Myxococcus guangdongensis: one gene and its partner. The protein of the gene in region 1 interacts with the protein of each later gene in a pairwise test. Links are inferred from orthologs where the notes say so. Each region holds a gene or a part of one and is shown on either strand. Other genes may lie near its edges.

What was found.
Region 2: the proteins of LXT21_RS01525 (region 1) and LXT21_RS14310 interact in binary tests that used the Escherichia coli proteins (3 or more experiments, as listed by UniProt). The link is inferred for Myxococcus guangdongensis from one-to-one orthologs.

Annotation. Positions count from the first base shown.
Region 1 is NZ_JAJVKW010000001.1:362,636-370,164, forward strand. The notes cover bases 1,817-4,806. They hold LXT21_RS01525 (protein-disulfide reductase DsbD family protein), read right to left. Parts: upstream 4,038-4,806; coding sequence 2,595-4,037; downstream 1,817-2,594. Other genes in these bases: LXT21_RS01515 (hypothetical protein), read left to right, coding at 1,817-1,947; LXT21_RS01520 (tRNA-uridine aminocarboxypropyltransferase), read left to right, coding at 1,944-2,561; LXT21_RS01530 (SPFH domain-containing protein), read right to left, coding at 4,103-4,806. Outside these bases: LXT21_RS01505 (sensor histidine kinase), read right to left, coding at 1-303; LXT21_RS01510 (DMT family transporter), read left to right, coding at 426-1,295; more of LXT21_RS01515, read left to right, coding at 1,399-1,816; more of LXT21_RS01530, read right to left, coding at 4,807-5,929; LXT21_RS01535 (IscS subfamily cysteine desulfurase), read left to right, coding at 6,300-7,529. UniProt on the Escherichia coli protein: Required to facilitate the formation of correct disulfide bonds in some periplasmic proteins and for the assembly of the periplasmic c-type cytochromes.
Region 2 is NZ_JAJVKW010000004.1:238,567-246,105, reverse strand. What follows is about bases 2,810-5,809. They hold LXT21_RS14310 (TlpA family protein disulfide reductase), read left to right. Parts: upstream 2,810-4,033; coding sequence 4,034-4,585; downstream 4,586-5,809. Other genes in these bases: LXT21_RS14305 (zinc ribbon domain-containing protein), read left to right, coding at 4,709-5,809; LXT21_RS14315 (heme lyase CcmF/NrfE family subunit), read left to right, coding at 2,810-4,037. Outside these bases: LXT21_RS14335 (heme exporter protein CcmB), read left to right, coding at 1-616; cytochrome c biogenesis protein CcsA, read left to right, coding at 620-1,336; LXT21_RS14325 (hypothetical protein), read left to right, coding at 1,339-1,521; LXT21_RS14320 (cytochrome c maturation protein CcmE), read left to right, coding at 1,528-2,025; more of LXT21_RS14315, read left to right, coding at 2,022-2,809; more of LXT21_RS14305, read left to right, coding at 5,810-6,025; LXT21_RS14300 (hypothetical protein), read left to right, coding at 6,040-6,948; LXT21_RS14295 (serine hydrolase), read right to left, coding at 7,243-7,539. UniProt on the Escherichia coli protein: Involved in disulfide bond formation. Catalyzes a late, reductive step in the assembly of periplasmic c-type cytochromes, probably the reduction of disulfide bonds of the apocytochrome c to allow covalent linkage with the heme.

The DNA of each region.
Region 1 (7,529 bases):
GGCCAAGGGGCCATACAGCGCGTCCGGGAAGAGCGCCCCCACCAGGGTGACGACGGTGGCCACGACGTACGCGAGCACCACCAGCCTGGGCGAGCGCTGGCGCGCGACATCCTGCGCGGTGTGGAAGAAGGCGGCGGCGGTGAAGGCGCCACTGGCGGCGAAGCGCTCACCGAGCCACGCGGCCTGGGGCACGCACAGCAGCAGGAGTGAGCCGCTCCAGAACGCGGTGGCGAGGCAGTACAGCGTCAGCCCCGCGGCGTCCCGGCCTCGCAGCGCGGCCGTGAAACACAAGAGGAGCGACACCGACAAGACAGGCACGAGGCTGTAGGCGAACAGGGGCCCCATGGACGGAGTGTGGCAGATGTTCCTAGTGTGCGCCCCGTCAGCGCCTCGAGGCGCTCCGACGTCACCGGGAGTCACGAGCAGTGCGGCATTTCGCGATGGTCGCGGCGGGGGCCACCCTCTGGGGGTGCTGGTCCCTCTTCCTCCGGCCCGCGGGCCTGTCCTGGGCGCAGAACGCGTTCCTGGCGCTCGTCGCCATGTCGCTGCCGGTGCCCCTGCTGCTGCGCGGCGCCCCTTTTCATGACCGGCGCGCCACGGTGGCCCTGCTCGTCGTGGCCCTGGCGGACGCGGCCAACATCAGCCTGTTCTTCGCCGCCATGAAGCGCGGCCCCGTGTCGGTGGCCGTGCTCACGCACTACCTCGCCCCGTTGCTGCTCGCGCTCGCGGCGCCGTGGGTGCTGGGGGAGAGGCGCTCCGTGCGGGCCCTGGTCGCGGGGCCGGTGACGCTGGTGGGGCTGGTGATGCTCATCGGCCGGCCCGACGGACAGGGGGGAACGGGGATGACGGCGGCGCTCGGCGCGGGCAGCGCCCTGTTCTTCGCGGCCATCGTCCTGGGGACGAAGGCGGCGACGCGGGCCTACTCGCCGCTGGCGGTGGCCTCGCTGCACGCGCCGGTGTCCGCCGGGGTGCTGCTGCTCATCGCCGGGACGGACGCGCTGCCGACGGCGTTGGACTCCGCCACCCTCCAGGTCCTCGCCGGGGGCGCGGTGTGCGGCCTTGCGGGGACGTGCCTCTTCAATGCGGGGCTGAGCCGGGTGCCCACGGCGGCGGCCGGGGCGCTGACGTACCTGGAGCCGCTCACGGCCTCCCTGGTGGGCTGGGCCGTCTTCTCCGAGGCGCTCACACCGGTGGGCGTGGCGGGGGGACTCCTGGTGCTGGCCGCCGGGGTCTGGGTGGCCTCCGAGCGTCGGGCGCCCGCGTCAAGCATGGCCCTCCCGTCCGCCACGTCTTGAAATCTCCACCCAACTCCCCACTTGCAAGGTCGGGGAATCCTTTGGTCCTCTTGGGCCAACGCAGCTCCTCCCCGCAGCGCCGTACTTGCGACGCCGTATGCCCATGGAAACCGCAGCAGACAGCCGTGAGTACCGCGTCCTCTTCTTCTGCCCCGCGTCGAGCGCGCGGCTGGAGCGGCTGGAGGCGCCCGTGCGACGGCTGCTGTCGCGCATCCAGGCACCGCCCGCGGAGCTGACGCCCATCCAGGAGTCCGGCGCGCTGTCGGAGGCGGGGTGGCAGGTGTACCTGGTGCGCTCGCTCACGGAGCGCTCGGCGGCCCAGGCCATGGCCGCGTACGTCAGCGAGGCCACGTGCGCGCTGGCGGCCGAGGTCGACGCCGAGGTGCTGGGGCTCTATGTGGACGTCTCCGGAGACTCCGCGCGCATCTGTCGCTGCGGGCCGGAGGATGGGCCGGAGACCTTCGCGGGCCGCAGGCAGGCCGCGCTCAACCGCACGGCCGAGTGGCTGGAGGTCGCGCCGATTCTGCTCTCCGCCATCTTCCAGCTGGACGTGCCGGACGCGGACTACGAGCCGGACGCGGATGACCGCTACGTGGAGGAGAAGCTTCGCGAGGCGAAAGCCTTGATGGAGCGCTACCGTCAGGGGAAATGAGGTCTCGAACTCCGGAGGACCTCGCGGGCCGCTGTCCGCGCTGCTTCCTGCCGTCCCCGCTGTGCCTGTGCGCCGAGCTGCCGAGCATCCCCACGCGCACGGAGCTGCTCGTCATCCGTCACCACAAGGAGACGCTCAAGTCGACGAACACCGCGCGCATGGCGGCGCTCGCGCTGCCGCGCTGTCACATCGTCTCGTATGGCTCACCGGGTCAGCGCTTCGACGCGTCGGTGCTGGAGGATGACGGCTCCACGTGGTTGCTCTTCCCGGACGCGCAGCAGACGGCCGCGCCGGAGGCCGAGAAGCCCCGGCGGCTCATCATCCTGGATGGGAGCTGGGGACAGGCGCGCCGCATGGTGCAGCGGCTGCCCGCGCTGCGCAGGCTGCCCGGACTGAAGCTGCCTCCGCCGCCGGTGGATTCACGCCGGCTGCGCAGGCCGCCGCATCCGGACGGCATGTCGACGATTGAAGCCATCGCCGGCGCGCTCACGTACCTGGAGGGCGAGGACGTGTCCCAGCCGCTCTACGACTTGCACGAGACGATGATCGACCGCGTGCTCGCGAGCCGCGGCCGAGGCCCCGCGCCGGCCTGTGACGAGGACGACGAAGACTGAGCGTCGCGCCGCCTCACGAAGAGGACGGCGGGCTCAGCAGGAGGCGCCCTCGGTGCAGCGCGCCTTGCGCATCTGCTCGGCGAACGGCACGGGCTCCAGGAAGCCGGTGACGCGCGGGCGCTTGAGCTCCGTGCCCGTCTGCGACACGAAGGCCACCGTGGGCAGGCCCTCCACGCCGAAGCGCTCCATCAGCGCGTCGAGCGCATCATCGCTGTTCGTCGCGTCGATCTTGATGGTGAGGAACTGCCCCTCGGACGACTGCGAGATGACCTGCGGCGCCGGGTACGTCTCGCGGTCCAGCTCCTTGCAGGCCGCGCACCAGTCCGCGAAGAAGTCGATGAGCACCGGGCGACCGTCGGCCTTCGCCTGGGCCAGCACCTGGTCGAACGCCTCGCGAGAGAACGTGGCCTTCTTCGCGGGCATCACGTGGTCCCACGCCCACGCCGGAGCGCGCGGACGCTCCGCCACGCCCAGGCGCACCCACAGCTCACCCACCGGGCCCGCGTCCAGCGCGCCGCCGCGCACCATCAGCGCTGCCACCACCAGCGCGACACCGAACGCCTTGAACGAGAAGTCGCGCGCGCCCTCCTTGAACGAGCGGTGCACCGCGCCCAGGAGCACGCCCACCACCGCGAGCACCCCCGCCAGCGCCGCGCCCGGCAGACGCCCCAGCTCCGCGCCCGCCGCCTTCACCACGTCGCGCGCCCACGGCGACGCGTCCTTCAGATAGCTGAACGCCAGCGCGACGAGCATGATGCCCAGCACGCTCTTCACCCACTCCATCCACACGCCGCTCTTGGGCAGCCGCACCGTGGACACACCGAGGATGAAGAACGGCACGCCGATGCCCAACGCGTAGATGAACAGCAGCGAGGCGCCCAGCGTCACGTTCGCCGTCTTCGCCACGAAGGCGAGCAACCCCGTGAGCACCGGCCCCGTGCACGGCGCCGCGAGGAAGCCCGACACGCTGCCCATCAGGAACGCGCCCGCCACGCCCGCGCCGCCCACCGAGTTGAGCCGCGTCTGCAGGCCCGACGGCAGCGCCAGCTCGAACGCGCCGAACATCGACGAGGCCAAGAGCAGCAGGAACACCGCCAGCCCCGTCACCACCGCGGGGTGCCCCAACATCGAGCCGAACGCCTGGCCCGTCTTCGCCGCCAGGATGCCCAGCCCGCTGAACACCACGCCCATGCCCACGATGTAGGACGTGGTGAGCAGCATGGCCTTGCCCCGGCTGTCGGCCTTGCGGGCGCCGAAGACGGACACCGTGATCGGGATGAGCGGGTAGACGCAGGGCGTCAGCGCGGTGAGCAAACCCCCGCCGAAGACGATGGCCGCGCCGAGGAAGAGGCTGCCGGACTCCAGGAAACGCGCCGCGTCGAGCTCGGTGCTGGGGCCGGTGGGCAACAGCCACGGCACCACCACCACCGCCACGCCGGCCAGTACGGCCATCAACCCGAGCTTCTTGGCATTCATGCGCGCTCTCTTCCGTCGTCCCAGCAAAAGGGCCCGCTTTGTATACGCAGGCCCCGGCCCGGGGGCTACTGCGCCGTGGGGGCAAGCGAGGAGGCGGGCACCTTCAGCCCCGCGGACCGCGCCAGCCCCATGACGCCCTCCACCGCGGCGGCGATGTAACCAAAGGGATTCGCCCCATCCACCGCCGTGACGTGCACTTCGCCCATCTTCTGCTGGAACGCGGCCGCCACCTGGGGAAGCTGCTGCGCCAGCGTCATCTGGATGACCTCCGGGCTGATGGTGTTCTCGATGTCCCGCATCGCCCGGGCCCGCGACAGCTCCAGCTCCTGCCGCGCGTTCTCCCGCCGCACCTCCAGCTCCGCGATGGCCACCTCCGCCTCGGCGATGCCGCGCCGCGACTGCACCACCTGCAGCTGCGCCTTGAGCTTCTCGACCTCCTGGAGCTGCTCGGCCAGCTGGCCCTCGTGCCGGGCCGCCGCCTGCTCCTGCTCCCGGCGCAGCCGCTCCAGCTCCATCTGCGCCAGCGCGTTCTGCTGCTCCTGCTCGCGGCGCAGCCGCTCCAGCTCGATGGCCGCCTTGGCGCCCTCGTTCTCCTGCTCGCGCTGCAGCCGCACCAGCTCGAAGCGCGCCTGGGCGGCCTCGGCCTCCTGCAACAGCTTCTGCTTCTCCAGCTCCAGCTTCGCGCGGCCCACGTCCGCGTCCTGCTCGCGCTTGAGCTTCTCCAGGCCGATGCGCGCGCGGGCCCCCTCCAGCTCCTGCTCGCGCGACAGCTTCTCCATCTCCACCTGCGCGCGGCTGGTGGCCAGCTGCCGCTCGGAGACGATCTTCGCCTCGGAAAGCCGCGCCTCGGCGGTGAGCGCCTCCAGCTTGGACTGCTCGTCCGCCACCTGCTTCTTCTGACGCACGTCCTGCTCGGCGGCGAGCTTGGTGAGCGCCACCTCGCGCTCCACCGTCGCCTGCTCCTGCTTGAGCGTGCGCTCCTGGGCGAGCTTCGCCTCCGCCACGCGCGCCTCGACGGCCAGCACCTCCAGCTTGGTTTGCTCGTCCGCGGTCTGCCTGCGCTGGCGGACCTCGTCCTCGGCCTCGAGCTTCTGGAGGCTCAGCTGCCGCTCGGCCTCCGTCTCCTCGCGGTGGACGAAGCGCTCCTTGGCCAGCTCCGCCTCGCGCGCCTGACGCTCCTGCTCGCGGCGGAAGCGCGCCTGCATGTTCTCGAAGACGGTGGACGACAGGACGCGCACGTCCTGGATTTCAATCGTGTCCAGCAGCACGCCCCAGCCCGCGTCCGTCGAGTCCTCCAGACGCCCCCGCCCCGACAGCACCGGCGCGATTTCGCGCATCAGCTCCGCGGCGATGCCCTCCTTGCGCCGGGACAGGCACTCCTCCACGGACAGGTTGGCCACCAGCCTGCGCGCGGCGCCCACGAACATCTCGCTGAGCAGCTCCGCCAGCTTCTCCTGCGCCCGCTCCGGGAAGGAGAAGTTCAGCATGCGGAAGGCCACCAGCGGGTCCGCGATGCGGTACACCGCGAGCCCCGTCACCTGCACGCCCACCTTCTCGCTCGTCACCTGGTCCGCGGTGAAGTGCAGCCGCTGGATGCTGGTGGGAACAATCGCCACCGAGTCGCCCGGCAGCTTGAAGCAGCTGGCCCCCTGGCCGCTGATGTCGCGCACGCGGCCTCGGCGCATGTGGACCAGGAACTCGCTCGGCCGGGCGGTGATGAGCCCCCAGCGCTTCATCTTCTCCGGGTCCTCCGCGGGCTTCCCCGCGCGCCAGCCGTCCGAGTAACGGTTCTTATCCATCCCCCCACCGCCAGCCTCCATCCGGACGAGCTGTGCACGGCCCTGCTCCGACGAATCCGACGATTCCCTCACCCGCTTCGCGTTCGCGCTCATGCCTGCCTCCTGGCGGCGCACCCAGGTTGCAGCCCCCCGGCCAGCCCCACGCCCCTCGGGAAATCAGCCGCTTGCGTGCGGGGGAGCTTCCGAGCCGCCCCATTCCGGACCACCCCGCGCCAGGACGGCGCACCCGGGTTGATCCACCCCGGCGCAGCCGTTCCGACGCCGACATCCCCTCCTTCCGGCCAGTCCCAGCGGGTCTCTCGTGCGCCTTATGTTCGCTTGACCCGAGGGCACCCGATTTTATAATTGACCAGTCCGGTCCACATTCATGTGTGACGGTGTATGCCCGCCGCAGCGCGCCCCTGGGTGGCGCCGGGGTGCGGGGGCAGTCGCAAGCCCCTTCAGGAAGGTGTGGGACGCAATGGTGAAGCTGCCGATCTACATGGACAACCACGCCACCACGCCGATGGATCCGCGCGTGCTGGACGTGATGCTTCCCTATCTGCGCGAGGACTTCGGCAACGCGTCCAGCCGCAACCATGTGTTCGGCTGGAAGGCCGAGGCGGCGGTGAAGAAGGCCCGCCAGCAGGTGGCGGAGCTCATCGGCGCGACGGACCAGGAGATCGTCTTCACCTCCGGCGCCACCGAGTCCGACAACCTGGCCATCAAGGGGGTCATCGAGTACTACAAGTCGAAGGGTGACCACATCATCACCCTGAAGACCGAGCACAAGGCCATCCTGGACACCTGCAAGCGCCTGGAGCGCGTGCGTCAGGAGCGCCTGGACGAGCTCAAGCTGCTTCGCCTGTCGCAGCTCGCCGAGCGCGACGTGTCGCCCGAGGAAGTGGCGGAGCTGGCGGCGAAGCACGACGTGGAGAACGACGCGACGTACAAGAAGTGGGCGGACATGCCCACCGGCGGCGCGCGCGTGACGTACCTGGACGTGGAGCAGGACGGCCGCGTCAACCTGGAGAAGCTCGAGGAGGCGATGACGCCTCGCACCGTGCTGGTCTCCATCATGTTCGTGAACAACGAGATCGGCGTGGTGCAGCCGGTCGCGGAGATTGGCGCGCTGTGCCGCAAGAAGGGCATCCTCTTCCACTGCGACGCGGTGCAGGGCATCGGCAAGGTGCCCTTCGATGTCGAGGCCATGAAGGTGGACCTGGCCTCCATCACCTCGCACAAGATGTACGGCCCCAAGGGCATCGGCGCCCTGTACGTGCGTCGCAAGCCGCGCGTGCGCATCGCCCCCATCATCGACGGCGGCGGTCATGAGCGCGGCATGCGCTCGGGCACGCTCAACGTGTCGGCCATCGTCGGCTTCGGCCACGCGGCGCAGCTGGCGCGCGAGGAGCTGGCCGAGGAGTCCGCGCGAATCCTCCGGCTGCGCGAGAAGCTGCGCAAGGGCCTCACGGACGCGCTGGACATGACCATCATCAACGGCTCGCTGGAGCACCGCCTGCCGGGCAACCTCAACATCTCCTTCGCCCACGCCGAGGGCGAGTCCCTGATGATGGGCATCAAGGACGTGGCGGTGTCATCCGGCTCCGCGTGCACGTCCGCCTCGCTGGAGCCCTCGTATGTGCTGCGCGCCTTGGGCGTGGACGAGGAGCTGGCGCACAGCTCCATCCGCTTCGGCCTGGGGCGCTTCACC
Region 2 (7,539 bases), on another replicon or contig:
GCGCGCGCGCCTCAACGCCATCGTCTTCTTCGCGATGGCCACGCTGCTGATGTTCTCCTTCGCGCTGGGCCCGGACACGCGCCTGTTGGAGAAGAACGCCGGCGGCTACTTCTGGCTGGCCATCCTCTTCGCCAGCGTGCTCGCCCTGGGCGAGTCCTTCCGCGTCGAGTCGGAGAACGCCTGCATGGACGGCGTGCGCCTGGCCCCCGCGGACCCGCGCGCCATCTACCTGTCCAAGGCCCTGGGCAACGCGCTGCTGCTCATCGCGCTGGGCCTCCTGCTCCTGCCCGTCATGGTGGCCCTGTACGGCGTCCAGGTGGTCATGGGTGTGGTGGACCTGGGCAGTGTGCTGGTGCTCGGAAGCCTGGCCCTCAGCGCACCGGGCACTGTCTACGCCGCGATTTCCAGCAATGCCCGGGCAAGGGATGTGCTCCTGCCTCTGCTATTGTTCCCGCTGGTCATCCCTGCCCTGCTGTCCGCGGCCAAGGCGACCACGCTCGTATTGCAGGGAGACCCCATGAATCAGTTGGGCTCATGGCTAGGGCTTTTGCTCGGTTTCAATCTGATTTACTGGGGCGTGGGCTTCATGCTCTTCCCTCGCATCATCGAGGACTGACGGATGAACAAGCTCATCAAGTGGGGCCTCCCGGTGGTGGGCCTGGGCGTGCTCGCGGCGGGCTGGTGGTTGGGCCTGGCGTGGGCGCCTCCGGACCGGGAGATGGGTGACGTGCAGCGCATCATGTACGTGCACGTGCCACTCCAGTGGATGGCCATGCTGGCCATGTTCCTGAACTTCGTGATGGCGGTGTCACACCTGCTCAAGTCCAAGCCGGGCTGGAAGCTGGACTCCACGGCGGAGTCGGCGGCCGAGGTGGGCTTGCTGCTGGGCGCGCTGGGCATGGTGACCGGGGCCATCTGGGGCCGCCCGACGTGGGGCGTCTACTGGTCGTGGGACCCGCGCCTGACGTCGGAGGCCATCATGCTGGTGACGTACACCGGCTATCTGGTGCTGCGGCGCTTCGTGGAGGACCCCGACAAGCGCGCGACGTGGAGCGCGGTGGTGGCCATCCTGGGCGCCATCAACCTGCCCATCGTCTGGTTCTCGGTGCGCTGGTGGCGAAGCCTGCACCAGGTGCAGTCGAGCCCGAAGACGGTGGATCCGCAGATGGTGCTGCCGCTGCGCGTGTCGGCCATCGGCCTGCTGCTGCTCACCATCGCCATGCTCGTCTACCGCTACCGCATCGCCCTGGCCGAGCGCCAGGCGGAGGTGGCGCTGCCGGACGCGCTGCCCGCCGCGGGCGCGCCGGATGTCCACAACACCCCGAAGGTGGCCTGACCATGACGACGCTGACGACGCTGGGAGTCCTCGCCCAGGCCGCGGGCCAGGTGGGAAGTGGCCGCATCCAGGGGGGCTGGGGCTATGTCTGGGCGTGCTACGGCATCACCGTGGCGGCGCTCGTGCTTTACTCGCTGTCCCTCTGGCTGCGCCGGCCCCAGGCCCCGCAGGACGCGAAGGAGTAGGTGGTCATGACGCCTGTCGCCCGTAATCGGATCTTCGCCCTGGGAGCCCTGCTCGTCGCGGGAGCTGGCCTGGGCTTCGTCGCCTTCGGCAACATCGGCGAGAACCTCGTCTACTACTGGAGCCCGGCGGAGATGCTGGCCCAGGGTGACAAGGCCTACACGGCCACCATCCGCCTGGGCGGCGTGGTGCAGCCGGGCAGCATCCAGTGGAACGCCGAGCACACCACCCTGCACTTCCGCGTCGCCAACGACGTGACGGAGGGCGCGGCCAGCGTGCTGGTGCGCTCCACGGAGACGCCGCCGCAGATGTTCCGCGACAAGATTGGCGTCGTGGTGGAGGGCACCTACGACGCGTCCGGCGTGTTCAGCTCCAACCGGCTGATGGTGAACCACTCGAACGAGTACCGCGCCCCCAAGGAGGGCGAGGACCCGAACAAGTGGCGTGAGACGCTGTCGGACGGCACGACGACGGCGAGCGCGACGCCCGGAGCGGAGGCGCGGTGAACGGCTCGCTCGGATATGGACTGGTGCTCGGAGGGCTCGCGTTCGCGACCTTCGGCGCGCTGGTCGGCCTGGTCACCGGCCTGCGCCGCAGCGAGGCGGGCTTCCCGTGGGTGATGCGCGCGGTGTGGGGCTTCGCCGGCTGCATGATCGCCGCGAACCTGGTGATGGTGTACGCGCTCGTCTCGCACGACTTCAGCGTGAAGTACGTGGCGCAGGTGGGCAGCCGGGACACGCCGCTGCTCTACACGGTGGTGTCGCTGTGGAGCGCGCTGGAGGGGTCCATCCTCTTCTGGGGCTTCATCATGGGCGCGTACGTCGCGGCGTTCGCGTGGCTGCACCGCCGCGAGCACGCGCGCTACATGTCGCTGGCGCTGGGCACCATGCTGGCGGTGGGCGTGTTCTTCACGTTCCTCATCGCGGGCCCCGCCAACCCCTGGGGCGCCGTGTCGCCGGTGCCGCCGGACGGCCCGGGTCCCAATCCCCTGCTGCAGAACCACATCCTGATGGTCATCCACCCGCCCTTCCTCTACCTGGGCTACGTGGGCATGACGGTGCCGTTCGGCGTGGCGGTGGCGGGCCTCTTGCGCGGTGAGATTGGCGAGGCGTGGATGGCGCCCCTGCGGCGCTGGACGCTGGTCGCCTGGTTGTTCCTGTCCATCGGCATCATCCTCGGCGCGTGGTGGGCCTACGCCGTGCTCGGCTGGGGCGGCTACTGGGCGTGGGACCCGGTGGAGAACGCTAGCTTCCTGCCGTGGCTGACGGCCACCGCGTTCATGCACTCGACGATGGTGCAGGAGCGCAAGCGGATGCTGAAGCTGTGGACGCTGTCGCTCGCGCTGGCGTCCTTCGTGTTGACCATCCTGGGCACGTTCATGACGCGCTCGGGCATCTTCAACTCGGTGCACTCCTTCACCCAGTCGGACATCGGCCCCACGTTCCTGGTGTTCCTGGGCGTGCTGTTGGTGGTGTGCATCGGCCTGCTGGCGGTGCGCGGACCGCTGCTCGTGCCCGAGGGCCGGATGAGCTCGCTGGTGTCGCGCGAGGCGAGCATCCTGGTCAACAACCTGGTGTTCGTGGCGATCACCTTCACGGTGCTGCTGGGCACGCTCTATCCGCTGGTGTCCGAGGCGGTGCGCGGCGTGCGCGTCAGCGTGGGTGAGCCGTACTTCAACAAGATGGCGGTGCCGGGCGGCATCGCGGTGCTGTTCCTGATGGGCGTGGGCCCGGTGCTGCCGTGGGGCACGCCGGACAAGGCCACGCTGCGCCGGCAGTTCATCATCCCCGCGGTGGTGGGGCTCATCGTGACCGCGGTGTGCTTCGCGGTGGGGCTGCGCGGCGTCTACCCGCTGCTCACCTTCGGGCTCGCCGGCTTCGTCACCGTCGTCACGCTGCGGGAGCTGGTGGCGCCGGTGCGCGTTCGCATGTCGGAGCGCAAGGAAGGGCTGTTCACCGCGCTCGTCACCAGCGCCACCAAGGCGCAGCGCCGCTTCGGCGGCTACGTGGTGCACCTGGGCATCGTCCTCATCATCGTCGCGGTGGCCGCGTCGTCCGCGTACGTGAAGCACACGTCCGGCACGCTGAAGAAGGGCCAGACGATGCAGCTGGACGGCTACCAGATGAAGTACCTGGGGCTGATGAGCGGCGAGGAGCCGCACCGCACCTTCGTGGCCGCGCGCGTGGAGGTGACGACGCCGGGCGGCAAGGTCACGGAGATGAAGCCCCGGCTCAACTACTACGAGCGGAGCACGGACCCCATCGGCACGCCCGCGGTGCGCGAGACGGCGGGCGAGGACTTCTACCTCTCGCTCATGGCCTTCTCCGAGCAGGCCGGCAACGCCAGCTTCAACGTCTGGGTCTTCCCGATGGTGGGGTGGATCTGGTGGAGCATCCCGTTCCTGGTGCTGGGCACGCTCATCGCCATCTGGCCGCGTCGCAGGGCGGCGGTGGCGCTGTCGAGCGCGGAGGTCGGCGCGAGCATCGCCGGGGGTGACGCGGAACGGGGGGCGGCATGAAGCGCTGGCGCTACACGCTGGGCTTCGTCGTCCTCTCCCTGGCGCTGCTGACGGTGCTCTACAAGGGCTTCGGGCGCAACCCGCACGAGGTGCCCTTCATGCTGACGGGCAAGCCCGCGCCGGACTTCGTGCTGCGCTCGCTGACCAGCAACGAGCGGGTGAGCCTGGCGGACCTGAAGGGCCGCCCGTTGGTCATCAACTTCTGGGCGTCCTGGTGTGTGCCGTGCCAGTACGAGCACCCGGTGCTCGAGTGGGGCCATCGCGAGTACGGCTCGAAGGCGGTGTTCCTGGGCGTGGTGTTCGAGGACTCCGAGGACAACGCTCGCGCCTTCCTGCGGCGCCAGGAGGCCAAGTTCCCGCAGCTCATCGACCCGCGCTCGCGCATGGCGGTGAGCTATGGCGTGGCGGGGGTGCCGGAGACGTACTTCATCGACCCGTCGGGCATCATCCGAGGCAAGCACGTGGGGCCCATCGACCCGGAGTCGCTCACCCGCCGCATCCGGGAGATTACGACCAGCTCGCCCGCCGCCGAGGCCCAGCGTCCGTAGGGGCAGCAACCGTTACCCTTGCTTCACGTGGGGCCTCTCGCTTCCGGTGAAAACCTCGTGTTATTCCACGACTTGCGTTGACCGTGAGGGCTCCCCCCGCCCTCCGCACAGCAAGGTGGGTTCATGCGGTGCCCGGAGTGCGGTGAGTCCTCGAACGCGCGGCTGAAGTACTGCGAGAACTGCGGCGGCAAGATGCCGGAGAGCCCCCAGGGGCTGACGGGCTCGCGCCCCGCGCTGCGGACGAACTCCACGCGGCGGGCCACGGAGGGGCCGTCCTACGCGGCGGACATCCTCGACGAGGCGGAGGCCCACAGCCAGGGCGCCGCCTACGTGCCCGCGGGCACCCGCGACACCACGGAGGACACGGACCCGGGCCAATCGCGCCCCGGCTACGACGGCCCCAAGTGGCTGGCGAGCGTGCCGGCGCACTCGCAGAGCGTCGTGGGGCTCGCGGTGCTGTCGTTCGCGCTGGCGCTCTCCATCCTCCCCTCCTTCGACGGCGTGGGCGTGGTGGGCGCGCTGCTGGCGGTGGTGGGCGCGGTGCTGACGCTGGCGCGGGAGCTGCGGCTCGCGGGCGAGGCCCAGGGCGTCACGAAGCTCTTGCCGGAGGTGCTCTACCGTCCGGAGATTCCCGCGGCCTTCTCCGCGCTGCTGGCGGCGCTGAGCTTCCGCATGCTGGGGATTGGCGTGATGCCCGTGCTGTGGCTGTTGGCCTCGGGGCTCATCATCCATGACCAGTGGCGCAAGGTGATTTCCGGACCGGATGGCGTGCTCGCGCGGTGGTTCGATTTGCGCCAGCTGCTGGTGATGCCGTCGGTGCTCACGCTCGGCGGCGTGGGGCTGGCGCTGCTGACGCTGTTCGCGCCCTGGGCCACGCTGAGCACGCTGCCGGAGGTGCCGGACGCGCCCGTGCCCTCGGGCCCGCCGGAGCTGCGGGTCATCGGCGCGCAGAAGGCCGCGGACGACGTGCTGTACTCCGCGAACGCCGGCACCATCACGCTGACGGGCTGGGATTTGTCCGGCGCGGTGCTGGTGGAGCTGCTGCTGCTGTCGGTGCTGGCGCTGCTCGCGCTGAGGCCCGAGGTGTCCCGTCCCGCGTGGACGCGCTTCGCGCCGGTGGGTGTGCTGGGCGTGGGGCTGCTCTGGGCGCTGTTGCACCTGAAGCTGTCGCCCGGTCCGTTCATCTTCGTCGTGGGCCTGGCGGCCATGGGCGTGCAGGCCGTGCGTCAGCTGCGGGAGTCGCAGGAGGCGCTGGCCCCGGCGCCCGCGTACGACGACAGCGTCGATGTGACACAGCGCGAGGAGGACCCGGAGCCCGAGCCCGAGGACATGTATCCGGATGACGAGGGAAACCCGGATGACATGGGTCCGGATGACGAGGGAAACCCGGATGACATGGGCCCGGACGACGAGGAGGAGCCCAAGCCGCGTGGCCGTTGAGGTAGAGGGGAGGCATGTCGTCCACTCCTCCCCTCCCCCCTGGCGCGGTCGCCTTCGTGGACCGCTGGCGTGAGCTGTTCGATGCGCGTGACTGGGCTGCCCTGCGGGCCCACGAGCATCCCGACTTCCCGGAGTCCGGTCCGCCCAAGCAGAACGACAGCTTCATGCGGGGGCTCGGCCAGGGTGGCTACCGGGTCGCGAGCGCGAAGCTGAAGCCCTTCGTACAGCCCAAGTGGTCCATCTTCCGTACGACGCGATTGCACCCGCAACCGACGTACTGGTGTGACCTGGTTTTGAAGAACGAGAAGGGACACCAGACCGAGGCCTTCCTCTCCTTGGCCCCATGGGAGGGCACCGAGGGCGCCTTCCGCGCGTCGTACTACGTCGAGCTTCCGCCAAAGAAGAAGGTCGCTCCGCTGGACCTGGGCAAGGAGAAGGCGCGCGTCTCGAAGTTCCTGGCCAAGACGGTGAAGGACTTCGCGCGGAGCAACAAGGACCCGCGGCCCGTTCAACGACTGGGGCTCCGGTACTCCACCGACAACGGGTCGCTGAACGTGGGCTTCGACCTGAACCCCGCTTCAGAGCCGGGCGAAGGGATGACCCATGACGACTTCGCGGAGCTGCTCGTCCCCCGGTGGCCGGATGTGCAGGAGCACAGGCCCGCGGTGGTGGGGCTCGACGGCGTGAAGCTCGCGGCCCGCGATGATGGGACGTGGGGCACGCCCGAGACCCATGCGCGACTCGAGGTGTACCTGGGGAAGATGCTCGTCGCGATGCTGCTCGAGATGCGCGACAGCGGCCAGTTCGAGGCCCTCCGCGCCTCGGACACCGTGGAGCTGGGCGTCGAGGAGTCCGAGGGCCACTTCGGCTGGCCCGACTACGAGGAGCGCGGGCGCGAGAACCGACTGACGGCGAAGCGCTGACCCTGTCAGCCTCCACGCGCCCGTCGTCGCGGGCCGCGCTCCGCGTCCCACGCGAAGTCCAGCCGCTCATCGAGAGACGCCAGCGCCCCACGCGAGCGGACGTGAAGATGCCGCGCCCCTGGGGCCAGTCCCTCAACGCCCCCGCGCTCTCGAGGAAGCGGTCCTCCGCCGAGAAGCGACCATGCCGCGCCTTCAACTCCTCTCGCTCGTCCTCCTGACGTGTCCGCGACGAAGCCAGACACGTCAAAGGCTCGCGTGACGAGTCATCACGCGAGCCCGGTGATGCAGCGCCACTCAGGGAGCCTTCTTCGCCTCGGGTGCGTCCAGCTCCTTGAGCGCCTTCTCCGCGTTCGTGTTGGACGGGTCCAGCTCCAGCGAGCGGCGATAGCTCGCCTTCGCCAGGGCCTTGTCCCCCTGGGCCAGGTACGCCTCGCCCAGGCTGTCGTGGACGTTCCCGTCCTGGGGGAACTGCTCCACGTTGGCCTTGAAGATTTCGATGGCCTCGGGTCCCCGGCCCGCGCGCAGCAGGTCATACCCGACGCGGTTGAGCTGCCCCGGCCCGAAGAAGAACTCGGCGCCCGCCTTGCTGCC